3 regions of the Sphingomonas sp. UYEF23 genome follow, and region 1 is predicted to be linked to each of the others. Evidence: predicted binding sites of a transcription regulator. Region 1 holds the regulator's gene; each other region holds the start of a gene.
What was found. The regulator LexA, encoded in region 1, represses DNA repair genes until DNA is damaged. The targets are predictions, from matches to a motif close to GTTCCNCNCTTGTTCT.

Region 1 (7,091 bases):
GTGCTGCGCAAGGATTTCATGGTCGATCCGTGGCAGGTGCCCGAATCGCGTGGGCTCGGTGCCGACGCGATCCTGCTGATCATGTCGGCGCTCGATGACGTGACGCTCGCCGAGATCGAGGCGAGCGCGATCGAATGCGGGATGGACGTCCTCGTCGAAGTCCATTCGCAGGCCGAGATGGAGCGCGCGCTCAAGCTCAAGTCGCGGCTGATCGGCGTCAACAACCGAAACCTGCGCGACTTCACCGTCGATTTCGCGCGGACCTACGAGCTGGTGTCAAAAGCGCCGAAGGACTGCACCTTCGTCGCCGAAAGCGGGCTGACGACGCGCAACGATCTCGACGCGATGGCCGAGCACGGCATTCGCTGCTTCCTGATCGGCGAGGCGCTGATGCGGCAGCAGGACGTCGAGGCAGCGACGCGCACGCTGGTCGGCTGAGCGGTCGGGCGACACCGCTTCGCCGGGCGGCCCCGGCTTAGACGTCTGACCAAACCTTCGTCATCCCCGCGAAAGCGGGGATCGCGCAGCCTTGGCCGGATACCAGCAGAAGAAGCGGGATCCTCGCTTTCGCGAGGATGACGGGGATGAGTCCGGATCGTAAGGGCGGGCCGCTACAGCGCCCCGCCCTCACCGCATCAGAACTTGCCGCTAAGCGTCACGCCGATGATCCGCGGGTCGTTGAACACCGCGGCATTATAGTTGTCGAGCACGCCCTTGAGGTTCTTCTCATTGGTCAAGTTGCGCACGAACACCGCCAGCTCATACTTGCTGTCGGGACCGGTATAGCCCGCCTTGAGCCCAGCCTCGAACGTGCCCTCCGACGTATATTCAACCGTCTTGTACGGCACGAAGCTGGTGTAGCCCTGCAACGTTACGTCGCCGCCGACGAACAGCTTGCCGCCATTGCCGAGCGGGAAGTCGTAGCGTGCGTTCGCGTCGAGCTGATACTTCGGCGCGTTGGGGAGCGCGTTGCCGTTGATCTGCGCGAGCGTGGCGGTCGTAACCCCTGCGGCGTTGCGGATCGCGATCGTCGGGTTGAGCACGGTGCAGGTCAGCGCCCCGTTGAGGAAGCACGCCGGGGTGTAGACGCGCGTGTCGTTGATCTCGGTGTGCAGCACGCTGCCGCCGAGACCCAGCGTGAAGTCACGCACCGGGCGCCACGTCAGCTCGGCCTCGCCGCCCCACGCCTGCGCCTGGTTGGCGTTGAACAGCAGGCCGTTGTTGTTGGCGTCGTTGCCGTTGAGCTGGATGTTGTGGACCTTGTAGTAGAAGCCCGTCGCGTTGAAGCGCAGCGTGTTGCCGAACAGGTTCGACTTGAAGCCTGCCTCGTACGACGTGATCGTCTCCGACCCAGCGGTCACGAACGCCGAGCTGAACACCGCGTTGCGGCCCTGGATCGTCGGCCCGCGGAAGCCGTGCGAGACGCGCGCGAACACGTTGACGTCGGGATCGACCGCATAATTGAGGCTCGCTTCCCAGCTCGGCTGCGTGTCGGCGAGGCGGACGTTGGTCGCCGCCGTCGCCGGGAAGGTCGACACGCCCGCTGCGGTGCGCGGCGGGGTGACGAGGCGCGTCTTCTTCTCGTCATAGGTCACGCGCACGCCGCCGGTCAGCGTCAGCTTGGGGAGGATCTGATAGCTCGCCTGGCCGAAGCCCGCATAGGACGTGTTGGTGTTGCGCAGCACGACGAAGTTGTTCGGGTTGGGGTTGGTGCCGAACGAATTGTTGAGCAGGAAGAAGCCGCGCTGGTCGAACTCGGTCGTGTCGCGCGATTCGAAATAGATCCCGCCGATCTGCCACTTGAAGCGGCCCGTGCCGTTGCTCGCGAGGCGAACTTCCTCGCTCAGCTGGTCGAGATCGCGCACGCGGCCCTGGCTCTCGCCGTAGAACTTACCGCCCGCAAAGTTGCTCGCGGCACCACCGTCGGTGTCGCCGCGGCTATAGCCCTTGGTCGTCTCGTATGCGGTGATCGAGGTCAGCGTGACCGCGCCGAAATCGTTCTTCGCGTTGAACGAGCCGCCATAGGTCTTGTACGCCTGACGGTTACCGCCGCCCTCATCGAGCGCGACGCTGGCGCGCGGTGCCGCGCTGACGTCGTTGCTGCCGCGCAGGATCGCGCCGCGGTGGAAGATCGTCGAGGTGCCCGAATAATCACGCGCATGCGCCGAAACCAGGCCGGTGAAGCCGGTCTCGGGCGGGGTCAGCATCAGCTGGACGCGGATGTCCTTCTCTTCGAACCCGCCGAGCTTGTCCTTGCCGCCGACAGTGCCGTCGTCGCTCGGGCCGGTATAGGTGTTGTCGATCCAGTTGTCGCGGCGCTGGTACAGGCCCGACACGCGGAAGCTCAGCACGTCCTTGACGATTGGCCCGCCGACGCCGGCATCGACGCTGACGGTGTTGTAGCTGCCATACGACGCAGTCGCGCGGCCGGTGAACTCGTTGGTCGGGCGGTTGGTGTCGAACTTGATGATGCCGGCGGTGGTGTTGCGGCCGAACAGCGTGCCCTGCGGCCCGCGCAGCACTTCGATCTGGTTGACGTCATAGACCGGGTTCGACTTGAGCACGACATGCTCGAGCACGACCTCGTCCTGGATGATCGACACCGGCTGCGATGCGCCGAGGTAGAAATCGATGTTGCCGAGACCGCGGATGTAGAAGCGCGGGAAGATCTTGCCGGTCGTCGTCTCGGCGTAGAGGCCGGGCACGCGGTTGGCGAGTTCGAGCAGCGTGTCGCTGCCGCCCGAAGTGTAGGTCCGCAGATCGGCACCCGACAGCACGCCGACCGACACGGGCACCTTCTGCAGATTTTCGCTGCGACGCTGCGCGGTGACGACGATGTCGCCGAGGCTGTCGCTCTCTGGCGCGGCCTCGACAGCGGCGACGGGCGCAGCGGCGTCCTGGGCGCTGGCCGAACCGATGCTGGCAATCGCGCCGAACGCGGTGCCGAGCAGAAGGAGCGCCTTGGCGGCGTGTGACTTGGACATGATGTTCCCCCAATAGATGAAATAGGCTGCCCACACCGTTCGCCGCAGCGGACTTGTTGTCCTGCGCGGCGACGCGTCCGCGCTCCTGCGTGGTGCGGTGTGACCCCGACCGCGCGGCTAGGTCGGGATTGTGACGCGATTATGACAGGTGTGCCGCCACGTCTGCTTTGTCGGCTGGCTGTGGCTTTCGAGTTGCACCGGGGCCTGCACGACGCCGACCACGGGACGATCGTCAGCGACAGTGCGCACCTGATTCAGGATACGATACCGATACATGATCCACCGCAACGACAGGCTGCCGACACCCCCCTAGCCCCGGCCCTCACGAGAAGGACACAAGGGCATGCGGCGAATCCTTTATGTCAGCGGGAACACCGTTTCGAGCGTCACGGCCGACCTCGCCGGCATCCTCGAACAATCACGGCATAATACCGCGCTCGACAGGATCACCGGGCTGCGATGGTCGGACGGTCGCAGCTTGCTGCAAGTGCTCGAGCGTTCGCGCGTGAGCGTCATGGCGACGTTCGCCCGCATCCTCGCCGACCCGCGTCATCATGCGCCGATCGTCCTCCAGCACCGCCATATTCGCCCCCACGAATCCGGCGGCTGGACCATGGCGCACCCCACGCCGGCGCCGCGGCCGACGCGGATGACGCCCAGATCGGGCGGCTGCTCGTGAACGCAACCGAAGCGGTGCGCACGCACTTCCACACGCTGATTTCGGCAGGCCATAGCGCCGCGCTCGCGCTCCCGGTCAGCGCGATCGGCACCCCGCCGCCCGCCCCGACGCCCGATTACGGCACCCCGCCGCCGCGGCGCGTCGATCGCCGGATCGGCGCACCCTTCCACAATGTCGGGCTCGCGCTGGCCAGCGCGTTTCGCGGGGGGCTGCAGGGCACCAACATTGACCATGACGCATGTATCGAAAAGCTCCGCGGCATCGCGGGAAGTGCGACCAGCGACTCGCAGGATATCTGCGCCGGACGGTGACAGCATCGCTTGACGGACGATTTTTCGTTCCGTATAGGTTCGTCGTCTGTTCCGACGAAAGGGCCGCGCGATGCTTACCCGCAAGCAGCATGAGTTGATCTGCTTCATCAACGACCGGCTCGACGAGACCGGGGTATCGCCGTCCTTCGAGGAAATGAAGGAAGCGCTCGACCTCAAGTCGAAGTCGGGCGTCCATCGCTTGATCAGCGCGCTCGAGGAACGCCAGTTCATCCGCCGCCTGCCCAACCGCGCGCGGGCGCTCGAAGTGCTCAAGATGCCCGAGCGCGGGATCAAGACCCCGACCAAGGCGGCCCCCGCCGCCGCTTCGCGTGCAGCACCACAGCCTGCCAACGACGTGATCGAAATTCCACTGCACGGCCGGATTGCGGCAGGCGTCCCGATCGAGGCGTTCGAGGGCGCGTCGATGCTCTCGGTTCCCGCGGCGTTGCTCGGCAATGGCGAGCATTATGCGCTCGAGGTGTCGGGCGATTCGATGGTCGAGGCGGGCATTCTCGATGGCGACTATGCGCTGATCAAGCGCCAGGATGTCGCGCGCGACGGCGAGATCGTCGTGGCTTTGATCGAAGAGAGCGAGGCGACGCTCAAATTCTTCCGCCGCGAAGGTGCGATGGTGCGGCTCGATCCGGCCAACCGTGCCTACGATCCGCAGCGTTATGCCCCAGCCCAAGTGCGCGTGCAGGGCAAGCTCGCCGGGCTGTTGCGCCGGTACGACTGAGCCACGGTCGGCGTGATCGACCGTCGCGCTTGATGGTCGCGCGGCGAGCGATCGAGCGGCTCAGTCTTTGTGCTCGGCAAGGGTGTGAGCGACGATCGCGTTGGCATGGCCGTGGCCCATGCCATGCTCGGTTTTCAGCATGGTGACGAGCGCCATGTGTTTTTCCGGCAAACGCTCGCGCACCAGCGCCTGCCACTCTGCGATCGGACGGCCATAGGTCTTCTCGATCGATGGAAAGTACGATGCGGGCCCTTTGATCGGTTGGTCAGCCACGGCGTGCAGGCTCCGAGATGCGGGAACGTCCCGAGGATCTTCCGGTATTTGGGGGAAAGCCGCAAGGCCACCCCGCCCTATCGTTTCCCGTCCGTTACTGCTGCCCCAGCCCTCCCCGACAATCGAGCGCGCCAACGCATCCGGCCAACCCACCGCCGCCGACCAGCGTCGCCCTCCGGCGCCGCGATCCACGGATGCCGGTCGCCCGGATGGCGAACGGTCCGCACCGAATGCGATGCCAAAGCGATCGCAACGCCGCCGGTTTGCGCCAGCGTCTCGCGGTCGAGCCGCAGCCACTGCGGAACGCAATGGCGCGGCAAGCGCCGCTCGCTGATCACGATGTCGGCGCCGGCACACGCCGCGACGAGGTCGAGCGTCGGGACATGATACGCGCTGCGCGTCGCCAGGATGCGCCACTGTCGTCCCGCCACGGTCCGCGTCATCAGGCAGAGGTCGCGGCTGCAGCGCGCCTCGTGCTGCTCGGACATCAATACCGGGAGCGCAGCGATCCCGCCATTCTCGGCAAGCATGTCGGCGGTGTAGTCCCCGGTCCGGTCGCGCAGCAAAGCGACGTCGCCCGCCGAGGTCCGGATCGCGACATGCCGACCGTCTCCGGTAACGATCAGATCGGGCGCCGGGGTCAGCAGCGCCCATGCCAAGCCGATCCCAAGCGGCAGCGCCCCCAGCCGCCGCCAGCGCGTGCGCCACAGGCCGATCCACAATCCGCCTACCACCATCAGCGCGTAAGCGGCGCCCGGCATCGCCGGCAGCGGCGCGACCGAGCCCGGCACCGCCGCAGTTACGTGCGCAATCCACAACAGCAGATCGAGCGAGCGCGCCGTCAGCCACCAGAACGGCAGCCCCGCCCCCACCGTATCGAACAGCAACGCCAGCGCCTCGCACGGCATCGTCACGAACGTCGTCAGCGGGATCGCGACGATATTGGCGACCGCGCCGTAAATCCCGGCTTTGTGGAAGTGGAACAGCGCGATCGGCAGCAAAGCGAGCTCGACGACGATCCCGGTCAGCAGCAGCGACGCCAGTTCCCGCGCGATCCGCGCCAGTCGCGTCTGCTCGCGCGGCCCGAACCACACGCGCAACTGCGGATGCTCGTTGAGCGAGACGATCGCCGCGACCGCCGCGAACGACAGCTGAAAACTTGGTCCGGCGAGCGCCTCGGGATATAGCAACAGCACCACGATCGCCCCCGCCGCGACCAGCCGCAGCGTCAGCGCCTGCCGGCCCAGCGCCAAAGCGACCAGCACGAGCAACGCCGCGACGCACGAGCGGATCGTCGGCACCTCGGCCCCGGTCAGCAGCGTGTAGCCGATCGCCGCGAGCGCCCCCGCGCCCGCCGCGATCAACGGAACGCGCGTCTTCAGCGCGATCCACGGGCTGAGCGCGAGCAAGCGCGCGACCAGCAGCATCACCGCGCCGACCGCCGCGGTGATATGCAGACCGCTCACCGAGAGCAAATGCGCGAGCCCGGATCGGCGCATCGCCTCATTGTCGGCGAGCGGGATCCCGCCTTGATCCCCCGTCGCGAGCGATGCGGCGATGCCCCCCACCCCGCCCCCGCCAGCGCTCGCTTGGATGTGCTGCGACAGCCGCTGCCGCAGGCCGACGCCGCCTGTCCCACCGCCAGCGAGGATCGTGATCGGCGCAAAGCCACGCCCGGTCGCGCCGATCGCGTCGAACCAGGCGGTCCGCGCATAGTCATAGGCGCCGGGCACGCCGGGCGGCGGCGGCGGCATCAGCCGCGCCGAGAGCCGCAGCGTCGCCCCCGGCACCAGTCCCACGGGAACGTCGGCATCGACGAGATTGACGCGAATATGCGCTGGCAACGTCGGCAACGGCCGAACCGGCCCGCGCGTCGCGGGCACCGCCAGCACGTGCAGCGGGGCCAGCCGCAACCGCACCACGTCGCGCGCCGCAAGCGGCTCGATCCGCTCGACTCGTGCAGTGAAGGTTGCGATCGTCGGTTCTGCGAGCACCACGTGCGCCACGCGCTCGGCGCGCCACCAGATCAGACCGAGCCCAATCGCAACCGCAAACCCGCCAACCGCGACGACCCGCGCCGCACGCCCATGCCGCGTCAGCGCGACCCC
Region 2 (7,091 bases), on a different contig from region 1:
CCGAACGATCCGTGCATGAACCAGGCGAGATCGCCCGTCTCGCCGCGCTCGCCATCGCCGCGGCGGAACAGCCAGAAGCGGTGACCGGCCTCGTCCTCGACCTGGAAATAGTCGCGCACGCTGTGGCGCTCGGTCCCGCGCTTCCACCATTCGCCCAGGATCCGCTCGGGGCCATCGGCGCGTACCACGCGGTGCGCCATGCCGCGCCAGGTGAAGCGCTTGGGCGGCTGGTCGGGGAGTTCCGCCAGCACATGGTCGAGCAATTCGGGGCGGTGCAGCAGTCGCACCGGGCGTGGCCAGCGCGAGTCCCACGGGTGGAGCGCGACCGAGCGATCGAGCTGGCGGACATCGTCGGGCTTGAGCTTTGCCGCCGCGCGCGCCGGCGGATCGAGCGGCGGCGCGGCGGCGATCGAGCGTTCGGGCACGTCGCTCTCGACCGGGATCGTGCGCCACAGCGCGTGGCTGCCGATGCGGTTGGCGAGCGTGTCGATCAGCGGCGCGAGGTCGGGCGCCTGGTCCTCGAGCGTCTCGGCGAACGCCTCGGCGCCGAGCGAATCGGCACGGCGGACGTGGAGCGCGAGCGCATCGATGCCGTAGCCCGGCGCGATCTCCTCGATCCGCCGCAGCGTCAGCCGCAGCAGATGCGCGCCGTCGCGCGTCGGGCGGGCGAGGCCGATGCGGAGGCGCTGCGGCACGCCGTCGATCCGGTCGGCGACGAGCTCGACCGCGCGCGCGCCGAGCCCGGCCTGGCCGAGTGCGGTGACGAGCCGCGGCATCAGCTGGCCGAGCCAATGTTCGATCGCCTCGGCGGTGGCGATCGGTTCGGCGAAGCGCTGCACCACGCCGATCGGCTCGGGCACGGGCACGGGGTCGAGCGGTTCGGGGAGCCGCCCGGTCGCCTGGTCGAGCCGCGCGACGAGCGCGCCGCCGAAACGCCGCGCGAGCGGCGCGCGCGGGAGCGCGGCGAGCTGGCCGATCGTCTCGATGCCGAGCCGCTTGAGCAGCTCGATCGCGCGGCTGTCGAGCCGGAGCGCGCGGGTGGGCAGGGGGGCGAGCGCGTCGATATGGGCGGCGGGCGGGCAGATCAAAACGCCGTCATCCCCGCGAAAGCGGGGATCCCGCTTCTTCTCCACCGCCGAAGAAGAATCGGGGCCCCCGCTTTCGCGGGAGTGACGGGGGGTAGGGGCAGGCGAGACCGCAAACCGCGCGAGCGCCCACGCCGCGCCCGGCGTATCCGCCACCGCGACGCGCGCGGTGAAGCCGAGCCGCGCGAGGATGCGCACGATCCGCCGCGCCATCGCCGCCTCGCCGCCGAACAGATGCGCGACGCCGCTGATATCGAGGAACAGCCCGTCCTCGCCCGACGGCATCACCACTGGGCACCAGCGCCGCGCGGCAAGCGTCGCAAGGCGCAGCAAAGCGGCGCGGTCGCCGTCGGGATCGGCCGGGCGGATGTCGAGTTCGGGCACCAGCGCGCGCGCCTGCGTCACCGCCATGCCCGGCACGAGCCCGAGCGCACGCGCGGCAGGGCAGGCGGCGGCGATGACGAGCTGGTTGCCGGATTGGAGCGAGGTAATGCGGGGCGGCGGGGGCGATTCTGCCACACTGTCTTGCGTCACCCCGGCCTTGGGCCGGGGTCCACCCGTTACCGCACCCTGCCGCCCGAGTGGAGGCGTGGACCCCGGCACAAGGCCGGGGTGACGGAGGGGGGGGCACGGGGCAGGCGCTGGTGCTTGTCCTTCCCCTTCCCCCCCTGGAAGAGCGTCAGCTGAGCAGCGCCCCGCGCATTTCAGGCCATGCCGGGGGCATGGTCGATCGGGCGCTGGGACGGGGGTGGAAGAAACGTGCGGCACCCCTTTACTCCCCTCCCTGGAAGGGAGGGGTAGGGGGTGGGTCGGCCTAGGGCGGGCGTTGCCCTCGCCGCGGGCCGACCCACCCCCAGCCCCTCCCTTCCAGGGAGGGGAGGCAGAAGAAGCCACCCGCGCATCGCGCAGCGGAGCGCGACCCTCGTCGGGCGGCATCGCCTTGAAGGGATGCGGCGCAGCTTCGCTCACGCGTCCCGCGCTGCGATGGCGCGCGTTCGCGTCGAGTTCCCCGCTCCGTGCCCAGCGCGCGCCAGGCCGCCAGCCGCCACCGCGCGGCACCGAGCACGCCACCGCCTGCTCGCGCGCGACGGCCTCGGCGAGGCCCTGCGGATCTACGCTGGCGCCCTCAAGCGGCGCGGCTGAGCGCTCGGCCTGCGCCAGCCGTTCGATCGACCAGTCGGGCAGGTAGAGCGAGGCGACCCGTTTCATCGCATGCCTCCATCATCCAATCGGCGGATTCGCCGCCGCGTTGGCGGACCAGCTCCACCTGCCATCGCGCCCGCCCGACGCCCGCATCGCCGACCGGCAGCGGTGCCGAGGGCGCCGAGGCGATTCGCCAGCGCGTCATCGCCGCCGAGGGCACGGCGAGCGGATTGCCACCCTCCCGCGCATGGCGTTTCATCAGCAAAGCGATCGTCTTCCCGCCCTCGGCGGCAAGCTGCAGCCGCCGCGTATTGGGCATCGCCGCGCGCTTGACCTCGCCGACCACCGCGCCGAGCCCGCGATGCCGCAGGCCCTCCTCCATCAGCGCGAGCAGCTCGGCATCGTCGCCCGCCTCGGCATAGATCAGCCGCCCCGGCGCGAGCCCCGCCTGGTAGAGCCCCGGTGCGAACAGGTCGCGCCGCCGCACCACCCACAGCACCGGCCCCCAGGCGCGCGCCGCGATCCCTGCCATGAACAAGGTCGCCGCCGCATCGTCCGACGGGGCAGGACTCGCCGCGGAAATCTCGTGGAGCGAATCGAGTCGCAGCCCGCCCGGCGCGAGCCGTTCGTCGATCGGCGCGATCCCGAAAGGCAGCACCGGGCGCCGACGCAGCCCGTCGCTTTCCACCTTCTTGAGGCTTTCGCGAAGCTCGGCGATGATGGCAGGACAGGACACGGGCACGACTCACTTGAAGCATCGTTCCTATTTTGTTCTCTTTGTCGCTGCAGAGTCAAGCTGGTCCGTCATCCCCGCGCGACGGGTCGTCGCATTCCGTGACAAACGCCCCCTCGCCAAGCGCGTTGAAATTTTATAACAAGGCTCGAAGAACGATTCCGCCTGTCGGTCACAAGCCAGGCACGCGTTGTGGAGAGTATATGGCGACCGACCGAGTCCCCGATCATTTGAAGCCCAATCTTGCGCCATTGTCGCTGTACGTGCCCGAACCCAAGTTCCGGCCGGGCGATGCGGTCGATTTCACGCAGGTGCCGATCCCGCCCGCGGGCAAGGCGCGTCGCCCCGATCCGGCGGATGCGGCCGATACGTTCATCGATCTCGCGTTCGATCTGGTGCGCGTGCTCGACGACGAAGGCCAGGCGGTCGGCCCGTGGAATCCGCGGCTGTCGCCCGACACGCTGCGCGCGATGCTGCGCAGCATGGCGTTGGTCCGCGCGTTCGACGAGCGCATGTTTCGCGCGCAGCGCCAAGGCAAGACGAGCTTCTACATGAAGTGCACCGGCGAGGAGGCGGTCTCGGTCGCCGCCGCGCATGCGCTCGATTATGAAGACATGTGCTTCCCGTCGTACCGCCAGCAAGGCCTGCTGATCGCGCGCGGCTGGTCGATGGTCGACATGATGAACCAGATCTATTCGAACACCGCCGACCGGCTGCAGGGCAAGCAGCTGCCGATCATGTATTCGGTGAAGGAAGCCGGCTTCTTCTCGATCTCGGGCAACCTCACCACGCAATATCCGCAAGCCGTCGGCTGGGCGATGGCGAGCGCCGCCAAGGGCGACACGCGGATCGCGGCGACCTGGTGCGGCGACGGATCGACCGCCGAGGGCGATTTCCACTCGGCTTGCACCTTCGCCAGCGTCTACCGCGCGCCGGTGATCTTCAACGTCGTCAACAATCAGTGGGCGATCTCTAGCTTCTCGGGGTTCGCCGGTGCCGAATCGACGACCTTCGCGGCGCGCGCGGTTGGCTATGGCATCGCGGGCCTGCGAGTCGACGGCAACGACGCGCTCGCGGTCTATGCCGCAACCTTGTGGGCGGCCGAGCGGGCGCGGACCAACCAGGGGCCAACGCTGATCGAGCATTTCACCTATCGCGCCGAAGGGCATTCGACCTCGGACGATCCCGGCCAGTATCGCTCGGCGGGCGAGCCGACCGCGTGGCCGCTCGGCGATCCGATCAAGCGCCTCAAGGACCATCTCATCGCGCTCGGCGAATGGGACGAGGAGCGGCATGCGGCGCAGGACAAGGAATTGGCCGAGCAGGTCAAGGCCGCGCAGAAGCAGGCCGAGACCAACGGCGTGCTCGGCCACGGCCTGCACCAGCCGCTCGATACGCTGTTCGACGGCGTGTTCGAGGAAATGCCGTGGCATTTGCGCGAACAACAGGCGCAGATGATCGCCGAGGAAACCGCGAGCGGCCGGCCATGGGCGCACAAGTGATGGGTAGCGTTCAACCCTTCGGCGTCACCCTCGCGAGCGCGAGGGTCCCGCTTCTTTTTCTGGCGACGGGGCCAGGCAGCGGGATCCCCGCTTTCGCGAGGATGACGGAGTATGCATCGTGAGCGATTCTGAAACAGCGGTCGAAACCGAAATCGAAACCCCGACCTCGACTCGCATGAACATGATCCAGGCGATCAACTCCGCCATGGACGTGATGATGGGCCGCGACCCCGACGTGATCGTGATGGGCGAGGACGTCGGCTATTTCGGCGGCGTGTTCCGCGCGACCGCTGGCTTGCAGTCGAAATACGGCAAGACCCGCGTGTTCGACACGCCGATCAGCGAATGCGGCATCATCGGCGTCGCGGTCGGGATGGGCGCCTACGGCCTGCGTCCCGTCCCCGAAATCCAGTTCGCCGATTACATCTACCCCGCGCTCGACCAGTTGGTCAGCGAGGCGGCGCGGCTGCGCTATCGCTCGGCGGGCGAATTCACCGCGCCGATCACGGTGCGCTCGCCGTTCGGCGGCGGCATCTTCGGCGGGCAGACGCACAGCCAAAGTCCCGAGGGCATCTTCACGCACATTTCGGGCGTGAAGACCGTGATCCCCTCGACCCCGTACGACGCCAAGGGCCTGTTGATCGCCGCGATCGAGGACAATGATCCAACGATCTTCTTCGAGCCCAAGCGCATTTATAACGGCCCGTTCGACGGCCATTGGGACAAGCCGACGCAGAACTGGTCGCAGCATCCCGCGGGCGAGGTGCCGACCGGATACTACAAGATCGAGCTCGGCAAGGCGAAGGTCGTGCGCCCCGGCGAGGCGCTGACCGTGCTCGTCTACGGCACGATGGTGCATGTCGCGCTCGCGGTGATGGAAGAGGCCGGCGTCGACGCCGAGGTGATCGACCTGCGCACGCTCGTACCGCTCGACATCGAGACGATCGAGGCGTCGGTCAAGAAGACCGGGCGCTGCATGATCGTGCACGAGGCGACGCGCACCTCGGGCTTCGGCGCCGAATTGTCGGCGCTGGTGCAGGAGCGCTGCTTCTACCATCTCGAAGCCCCGATCGAACGCGTGACGGGCTTCGATACGCCGTATCCGCACAGCCTCGAATGGGCATATTTCCCGGGCCCCGTCCGCATCGGCGAGGCGCTCAAGAAGATCATGAAGGACGCATAATGGCGCGTTTTACGTTCAAGTTGCCCGACATTGGCGAGGGCATTTCCGAGGCCGAGATCGTGGCATGGCACGTCGCGGTCGGGGACCGGATCGAAGAGGACCAGCAGGTCGCCGACATGATGACCGACAAGGCGACGGTCGAGATGGAATCGCCGGTGTCGGGCGTGGTGGTCGAACTTGCGGGCGAGGTCGGCGACCAGGTGTCGATCGGCGCTGCGCTGGTGGTGATCGAGACCGATGCCGCAGACGTTGGTGCTGAGGAAGCGCCCGCGTTGCGCGATGACGCGCCGGTCGAGCTGAAGGCCGCGCCTGCGTTGGCCGAGCAGGTCGAGGTCGCGCAGCAATATGAAGCCGAGAACCCCGGCGTGGAGGAAGCGCAACCTGCTCCCCGCCCGCTTGCGGGAGGGGCCGGGGGAGGGCAGGACGCCCCCGCCAGCGCTCCGCCCGTGGCTGCGTCCCCGCCCGCCAGCGGGAGGGGAGCAGAAAGGGCGCTTGCCTCCCCTGCGGTCCGCGCGCGCGCGGCCGATCTCGGCATCGACCTTACCCAGGTAAAGACCGAGTCCGACCGCGTCCGCCACAGCGATCTCGACGCCTTCCTCCGCTACGGCCAGGGCCAGGGCTATCACGCCCCCCACGCCAGCAACGCACGCCCGGACGAACCGATCAAGGTCATCGGCATGCGTCGCCGTATCGCCGAGAACATGGCGGCGTCGAAGCGCGCGATCCCGCATTTCACCTATGTCGACGAAATCGACGTCACTGCCCTTGAGGCGATGCGCGCCGATCTCAACGGCGCGCGCGGCAACCGCCCCAAGCTGACGATGCTGCCGTTGATGATCGCCGCGATCTGCAAGACGATCCCCGCCTTCCCGATGATAAACGCGCGCTATGACGACGAAGCCGGCGTGGTGACGCGTCACGGTGCAGTGCACCTCGGCATGGCGACGCAGACCGATGCGGGCCTCACCGTCCCCGTCATCCGCGACGCGCAGGACCGCAACGTGTGGCAGCTCGCCAGCGAAATCCTCCGCCTTGCCGAAGCCGCGCGCGCCAACAAGCTCACGCCGCAGGAAATGGGCGGCGGCACGCTGACCGTTACCTCGCTCGGCCCGCTCGGCGGAATCGCGACGACGCCAGTGATCAACCGTCCCGAAGTCGCGATCATCGGGCCGAACAAGATCGTCGAGCGGCCGGTCTTCGTCGGAGATGAGATCGTCCGCGCCAAGCTGATGAACCTGTCGATCAGCTGCGATCACCGCGTCGTCGATGGCTGGGATGCGGCCAGCTTCGTCCAGGCGCTCAAGCGCTATCTCGAAACGCCCGTCTTGCTCTTCGCCGACTAGCCGCGCAGCGCCGATCGTCTCCGAAGCAGCGCCTTCGGAGCGAGCCGGTTCGCCAAGGCGCCGTCTCGACTCGGCAAGAGCGCCTCACCACCTTGCGGAAGC
Region 3 (7,091 bases), on a different contig from region 1:
GGGCGCCACGGCACCAAGGTGAATTCCTTTGCCTTTTGCACGACCGCGAAGCGCCCGCTCGCGAGGTCGACGTGCCGCACCAAGGTACCCGCCACCCGCTGCCCCTCCCCGGTCTCCACGAAGCGAAGGCCAAGCTCCTCGGACATCTGCGCACCGACCCGTAGGAGTTCGCGCCGCTGCAGGATCGCGAGCAGATTGGCGCGGTACGTGATCCGCCCGTCCTCGGCGTCGGCCAGTTCGTTGTCGATCAGCCATTGCCGTCGCGCCAATTGCGCGGCGCGCACCGTCTGCCCGAACCCCGCGTCCCTCACCGGCTCCGCCTCCGTTGCAACCATGTCGCGATCGAGCCAGGTCGCGCCCGCGATATCGACCTGCTTCTCGACCGGGATCGCGGAAAGGATCTCGACCGTTACCGGCTTCCTGGCGGCTACGCGCTCGGCATATAGCGCCGCGCGGGCAAGATGATCCGGTTCGATCTGCCAACGCCCGTCGGGCAGCCGCTCGACCGCCCCGGTCTCGCGCCGCATCGCCTCCAGGCGACGGACATGGGTTTCGGCAAAGGCTTGGGTCGCGTTCGGATCATGCCGAAGGTGCGCGTCGACATCGTAGACGCCGCCATTCGCGGCGGCGACCGCCGCGATCGTCCGATCGGCGGCACGAACGCTGGCGTCGACGGGGCTTAGCCGCACGATCGCGCCGTCGGGGATCGGTTCCAGATCGTGACCCGCACCGATGTCGACATAGTGGGATCGACCGTCCAGCGCATCGACGATCAGATAGTGACGGTCGGCGAGCTCGTCGGACAGGCCTTGTCCGATCAATCGTCCGGTCAATGGTCGGGCATCAGCACTGCCGGGTTCGAAGACGCCCCAGTCGGCCGGCGCGCGCTCGATCCGTTTCGCGGCGATCTCGCGCTGCATCGTCTTGAGGATATCGCCGCGCTCGCCCATTCGGCGGAGTGTGTCCTCCAATCCCTCTTCGAGCCCCCAGCGGCCACCCCCGAGCGACTGCGCAAGCCCGAGACGTTCGAGCTTGGCCAGCCGACCCGTTCGCAGGGTGTGCCGGAACGGCTCGGGCGCTGCGGCGACCACCGTCCGATCCGGGCCGCACTCGCGCAGCAACTGCCGATCGATCGACGTCAGGCGTTCCTGCTCGACCTCGGCGCTCAGCGCGCGCTCGATTTCGCGATGGCTCCGCGGCCCAAGATCGAGCCCGACGAGTTCGGCGGCGCGCTCACGAATGCCGTGCGTGAGATAGTCGGGCGCGATGACCAGATCGCGACCGCGGTCATCCTTTCCCCGGACGATGATGTGGGTGTGCGGATGGCCGGTGTTGAAATGGTCGACCGCAACCCAGTCTAGCCGCGTGCCGAGATCGGCTTCCATGCGCGCCATCAGCCGCCGGGTGAGCGGTTGCAGGTCGTCATATTCAGCGCCGTCCTCGGCCGAGACGATGAAGCGGAATTGGTGCCGATCGCCGTCGGCGCGTCCGTGGAACGCCTTGGCGTCGGTCGCCTCCTCGGCTGGCCCGTAGATCCGGCCGGGTTCGCCTTCCCGAGTAACGCCATCGCGCTGAATATAGCGCAGGTGCGCGCGTGCCGCCGCATACCCCTTGCCGCCGAGCTTGACGATCCGGGTCTTGACCACGACGCGGCGCGCACGAACCGCCGCTTGGACATCACGCCGGGCGAGCACAGCCCCATACCCCGCGCCGCGACCAATCCGTGCACTACCGCTGGCCGAGCCTGTGCGTCTTCCGCCAAGCGGGCCGCCGCGTGCCAGCGTCGCGGCGGCGAGCACCTGATGGAGATAGCGGCGCCCCCCCTTCCCGCCGCCTGCCCGCATGCGACCCAGATGTGGTACGAAGTCGTCGTCGTCGGCCACCTAACCTACTCCGTCCGGGTGATCTTTCGAGATGGTGCCGCAGTTCGGACCCCGATGAAATTGGCGCCACCGAAACCCGCGGAAATCCGCCGTTTCCGAGGCAGATGGCGCCATGTCTCGCAACATGGCGCCATGCGCCCGCTCAAAAAACGATGTGCAGACAATAGTTTATGGCGAAGATCCGGAGGATGGCGCCATGCTTTATCTTGCCTTACGCGCCCTCCCCTACCTTCCCGCTCACCGCTCGATCACCTCTGACAACTGTTTCGCTCTTTGCCTCAGAACGGGGGATCAAGAGCACGACGCAAGCGGGAACGAAGCCTGACCGACCCCGCTCCCGCTCGCACTTTGTCATCGCGCCGCGATATAGGCTTCCTGCGCATCCCGCACGCTCTCGAACCGCCGCAATCCACTAATCCGATCGACTTCGCCCTCGCCATCCACGATCGCTACCGCTACGAACCAATGCGCGTCCAGACAGCCGATAATCGCCACCCGATCGCGCTCCTCGCCCTCGTCATCCAGGCCCTCAAACCGGCCCAACCACCGCTCTCCACTGCGCGCTTCCCAGTGAAAATCGGCGCTTTCCGCCTCGATGAAATGCCGCGCCAGTGTCTCCACGCCGCCGCTTCCGAACTCGATTTCCAGCCCCGACATCAGCGCTGGGAAGATGTCGTTCGAGCCTGCGATCACGCTGTCCATGGTCATCAGAACCTCCGCTTGCTGTGTGCCTTCTTGAGTGAAGGACAGCCCTCCGACGGCGGGTGCCGGCGCGTCTGTCAGGGCCACCGGAGCGCAAGCGGAGGTGCCGCGCAGCGGCGGCGGAGGAACCGATTTTGTTGCGCTGCTACACACAGACTCGGCTGCGCAGCAGCCACCATTTCGCAGCAAAATTGGAGGGGCCGCCGGCCTTGAGAGACGTGCCGGCGCCCGCCATACTCGCTCGATCCGAGACGAGCCCTCCACAGATGTTGCGACGGGTAGCCGTGCCGCGTGTGCCCCGAGGCGTGCCGGCGCCGCCGCCTTCCAAAGCGGAAGACCGGCCATCGATACTGCGCAAAAAGGCCCCCGCGCCGATGCGACGCGGGGGCAATGCGGTTCAGTCGGCCGGGTTCCAGATGATGGCGTAGGTGTCGTCATCGTCCTGGCCGGCGGCGCGCCCGAGATTGGCGTAGAGGCGGCGCGGACCGAATTCCGGAGCGGCGAGGCTGAGCGACACATAGTCGTTGCCCGAACTCTCGCTGCGACGGATCCAGCCGGCCCCGACCTCGGCGCCGCCCGCCATCACGCGGTAGTCGGGCTGGACGTCGTTGGCCTTGCGGCCGTTGGGCAGGATCTCGACGTCGGTGCGGATCGAGAGGGTGCGGAGCTGGCCTTTGAAGCCGTTTCCGTCGCGGGTGACATAACCGATTGCGGGCATTTCAAGTCTCCTTCGAGTGTCGCCCCGAACCGTTTCCGGGCGATGGGCGGACCTGAGGGCCGGACCAGGCGGCCCGTGCGCACCGGCACGGCCGCAGCGGAGCGGAGGACCGGAGCCGAAGGCGTATTTGAGAGCGCAAGCGGGCGCGAGGAGCCCGTGGCACACGGGCGGGGAAATACGCCGGAGGCGATGGTTTCGCAGGGGGCGCGGCCGGCCCAGGTCATGCGCCCGAGGAGCCGGAACGGGGCGCGCGCACGCCGCAGGAGAGCGTCGACCGCACGATCGGCTATGCCCCGATCCGCAAGACAAGGACGCTCTGCCCGCCTGATCACCGCGCCGCCAGCGATCGCAATGGGTGGAAGGACGCGGCAGACCGTAGCGCGGATGGGGCCGGTACGCGGCGGCCCGGCGATCCTTTGTCGCGGTGTCCGGCTGCCGCGTGACCGCGCAAACGCACCCAAATCCGCGGACCGCGCCGCCGTATCCATCCTGTGCAGCCTGCCGTTTCATCCTGCGAACCAGCGTAATTCGGGCTCACCGGGAGCGCGTCGCCAGCAGCCCCTGCACCGACCACCGCGAAAACCGCATTGAAATATGTTCTTCTTTCGTTCTACGTTACCCGCATGTCGAGACTCGCCACCCAGCCCGCTGCAACTGACCTCCGTTCGGCGATTCTCTCGGCGCCCGGTTGGGCCAGAGTGGGGATCACGATGCCCGACGCGCGGATGCGCGAGCGCGCGGCGGACGCGCTGGCGCAGTCGATCCTCGAACAGCTGTTCGAGCAGGACCGCACCGCCCATGCCGACCAGTTCAACCTGCCGCTTTAACGGATGTATTCGATCGGTGGGCCGCGACGAAACGCACAGTCAACCGCTTGATGCTGCATGGTCGGCGCAACGCAATTCGCGCACCACGTACTCGAACAGGTCAAAGAAGCGGCGTTCCAGTTCGCCCTCGGACATCGCGAAGGCGTCGCGCGCGCGCGCAAGATCGAGGGCTCGCGCGGCCGAAAGCCCGTCTTCGCGAAAGCGCGGGGCGAGGTCATGGGCGATCGCGAGATCGCCAGCGTTGCGCATGGCATAGTCGACCACCCAGAAGCGATGGATCAGCCGTTCGCGCGGGCTTAGCGCGTCATCGCCCTGTGCGCAGCGCTTTTCGATCACCGCATGCGCCGTGTCGATCAGCCAGGTTTCGTGGTCGCGGTGATCGATCTCTTTCCCCATGCGGCCATCCTTAAGCCCGCTGGGCGGAACTGATCCAGTGATTCGCGGGCGCACCATGCACTAGAAAAATCCCCGCGCCGAGCGCCGGAGGCGCGAGGCGCGGGGCGAATTTCGACCCTCTGTGGAAAAGCGGGACGGCGGCACCGCCGCCGTCCCAACAGATCACGCGGCGACCGCCTGCGCACCGCTATCGGTGTCGGGGTCCGGCCCTGCGGACGCGCCGTCCGGTTCGGCAGGCAGGTCTGCGGGGCGCGCCGCTTCGACCAAAGCATGCGCCCTGACCGTGCCGACGCCGCCACGCGCGGTGTAGGCGGAGGGCGGGAAGGTCATCCAGCGTGGCACCCAATGCTCGCGCCGGGTACGGCCCCCCGCCCCTGCCAGATGGTCGACGACGATCTGGCGCAGCGTCTTGGCCTTCTCGCCCGCATTGGCGTCGGCGACCCTCGGCCCGGCCACCTCGGCGACGAGCGACAGCAGCACGTCGCGGTCGCGGATCAGGTCGAGCAAGGCCGGATCGGCCTGCCAACAGCGCTCCATCCGCACGCCCAGATGCAGCCCGACCGCCTCGACTGCGGCACTGCCTGCCGCCAGACTTTCGCCCATCACGACCGCGATCACGTCGAACACGGCGGCGTCGGGCAGCTCGAGCAAGCGTAAGAAGACAGCAGAGAGCCGATCTCCCGCGGCATCGTAAGGATAGGGACTGCCACCAATCACGGTCGGGTCATCGGGTGAAAAACCGAGCAGATCGAGCACGGCCCGGCGGCGTGCGTCGAACGCGGCCTCGCTCGTGCTGTTCTCGACGCTTTCGGCAATGGCGTCGTTGCGCGCCGATTGGGGTTCGGCACGGACGCTCCACAAATGCGATCCGCGAATGGCGTGCGCCACCATCAAGCGCAACGCGACATGGGGCGCGCCGGTCAGCGCGGCGCGAACGGCGGCGTGGCGATGCAGGTCGATATAGGTCTGCATCGAGGCCGTGAGTTCGGGGCGCGGCGGCGTCTTGGACTGGCTGATGCTTTCGCCCCGTGCGATCCGCGCGGCCTCCTTGCGGCTGATATAGCCTTCGTGGAACACCACTTCGCCGCTGGCGCGGACATCGACATAGATACGCCCGCCCTTGCGCTTGGGGGCCTTGTCATACTCCCACGACGCGAATTGCTCGGTCGCGGGCACGATCACGACATCGTCCCAGCCCGCTTCCAGATACGCCACGCGCCGCGCCGCGATTTCGGCAGTCTGCGCGGCCCAGAAAGCGTCATTATCCGCGAAATAGCGGTCTTCGCCGAACAGGTCGGCGACGACCCCGCCCGCATAGCTTTCGACATCGAACAGCGCGCGAGAGACCGCGATCGACTGCCCGCCGAACAGCCACGCCTTCAATTGATGGCCAGCAGGGGCGCGCTGCTCGGGATCATCAACGAACGCCAGCCACGCCTTTTGCTGGCTCTTGCTGGCGAGCGTGAGGTGGCGGACGGTGGTACGGTCGATCTCGCCGCGCGCGAAGAGCGCGCGGATCCGTGGCAGCAGATTGCCGAGCGCAAGCGTGCGGCGCACCGCCAGATCGGGCAAGCCAAAGGTCGTGGCGATATCTTCGATGCTGCGCCCTTCGCGCACCAGCCGCGTGAAGGTCGCCCATTGGGTGACCTCGTCGGGATCGAGCCGCGCGAGATTTTCGATCAGCGAAGCCTCGATCGCGGCGGCGTCATCGCCGTCCTCAAGGATCGCGCACGGCACCGGTTCGGCGGTGCCGGTTTCCTCCGCGACGGCGCGCGCGGCATGGTACCGCCGCAGGCCGGCGACGACGCCGTGTGCGTCGCTGTCGCCTTCGGGGCGGACCAGCACGCTTTGCAGGATGCCGTATTTGCGCACCGAGGGTAGCAGGTCCGACACGTCGGGGGCCTTTTTGCCATAGCGCATATTGGTCTTGCTCGGGCTGAGTTTGTCGAGCGCAAGCATTGCGAGTTTCATCGGTCTTCTCCTCTTACCACGCCGGTTCTCCGAGCAGGGCGGGACCGGCCGAGAAGCGGCGGGAACGCGCCGCGCGTCTGCCGCCCGGTCAGCGATCGGGCGGAAGGGCTTCAGAATCTTGGGGTGCGATCCGCGCGGATTGGATGCGGCGCAGGATGGTTTCGGTGATCGGGATCGAGCCAGTCGCGCGCGCGGCGGCGGCCCATTTCGACAGCGGCAGGCGACTGGCAAAGCTCAGGTCGCGCTCGATGCCGAGCCCGAACGGCAGCGTGATCCGCGCCAGTTCGGACAGGCTGAACCAGCCAAGTTCGGGACAGCCGAAGCCGAGATCGGCAAGGCCGAACAGCGCGTCGCCGTCCTCGGCCAGCTCGGTCGCGAGCCATGTTGCCGGGCCTGCCGGATTGAACAGTTTGACGAGCGGCGCGGGGTCGTGGCCGGGCCCGTCGGCGCGGGCATGATTGGCGCGGAGCGCCAGGCGCAGATCGGGGGTGAGCAAGTCCATCGCGGGTTCTCCTCGGGTTCGGGCGTGATCAGGCGGCGTCGACCAGATCGGGGATGAGCGGCAGCGCGTCGCTGTGCGCCACGCGGTGGCGA

Region 2: a site for LexA is predicted at 2,988-3,003, ahead of ABIB28_RS11360 (ImuA family protein). Genes of this name have one in related genera too.
Region 3: a site for LexA is predicted at 3,900-3,915, ahead of ABIB28_RS15230 (DUF6771 family protein). Genes of this name have one in related genera too.

The regions. Positions count from the first base shown of each region.
Region 1 is NZ_JBEPNG010000008.1:65,812-72,902, reverse strand. Features, by position in the region: gene trpC (indole-3-glycerol phosphate synthase TrpC) at 1-438, shown strand, start outside; gene ABIB28_RS14615 (TonB-dependent receptor) at 636-2,984, opposite strand; gene ABIB28_RS14610 (BLUF domain-containing protein) at 3,328-3,663, shown strand; gene ABIB28_RS14605 (hypothetical protein) at 3,660-3,974, shown strand; gene lexA (transcriptional repressor LexA) at 4,045-4,710, shown strand; gene ABIB28_RS14595 (DUF4287 domain-containing protein) at 4,771-4,983, opposite strand; gene ABIB28_RS14590 (ComEC/Rec2 family competence protein) at 5,061-7,091, opposite strand, start outside.
Region 2 is NZ_JBEPNG010000005.1:146,994-154,084, forward strand. Features, by position in the region: gene ABIB28_RS11355 (Y-family DNA polymerase) at 1-1,619, opposite strand, end outside; gene ABIB28_RS11360 (ImuA family protein) at 2,212-2,916, opposite strand; gene ABIB28_RS11365 (thiamine pyrophosphate-dependent enzyme) at 3,165-4,463, shown strand; gene ABIB28_RS11370 (alpha-ketoacid dehydrogenase subunit beta) at 4,639-5,646, shown strand; gene ABIB28_RS11375 (dihydrolipoamide acetyltransferase family protein) at 5,646-6,989, shown strand; gene ABIB28_RS11380 (hypothetical protein) at 6,986-7,091, opposite strand, start outside.
Region 3 is NZ_JBEPNG010000009.1:4,233-11,323, reverse strand. Features, by position in the region: gene rlxS (relaxase/mobilization nuclease RlxS) at 1-1,883, opposite strand, end outside; gene ABIB28_RS15240 (hypothetical protein) at 2,235-2,591, opposite strand; gene ABIB28_RS15235 (DUF736 domain-containing protein) at 2,983-3,303, opposite strand; gene ABIB28_RS15230 (DUF6771 family protein) at 3,927-4,130, shown strand; gene ABIB28_RS15225 (hypothetical protein) at 4,170-4,580, opposite strand; gene ABIB28_RS15220 (ParB/RepB/Spo0J family partition protein) at 4,689-6,497, opposite strand; gene ABIB28_RS15215 (DUF2958 domain-containing protein) at 6,586-6,999, opposite strand; gene ABIB28_RS15210 (ArdC family protein) at 7,028-7,091, opposite strand, start outside.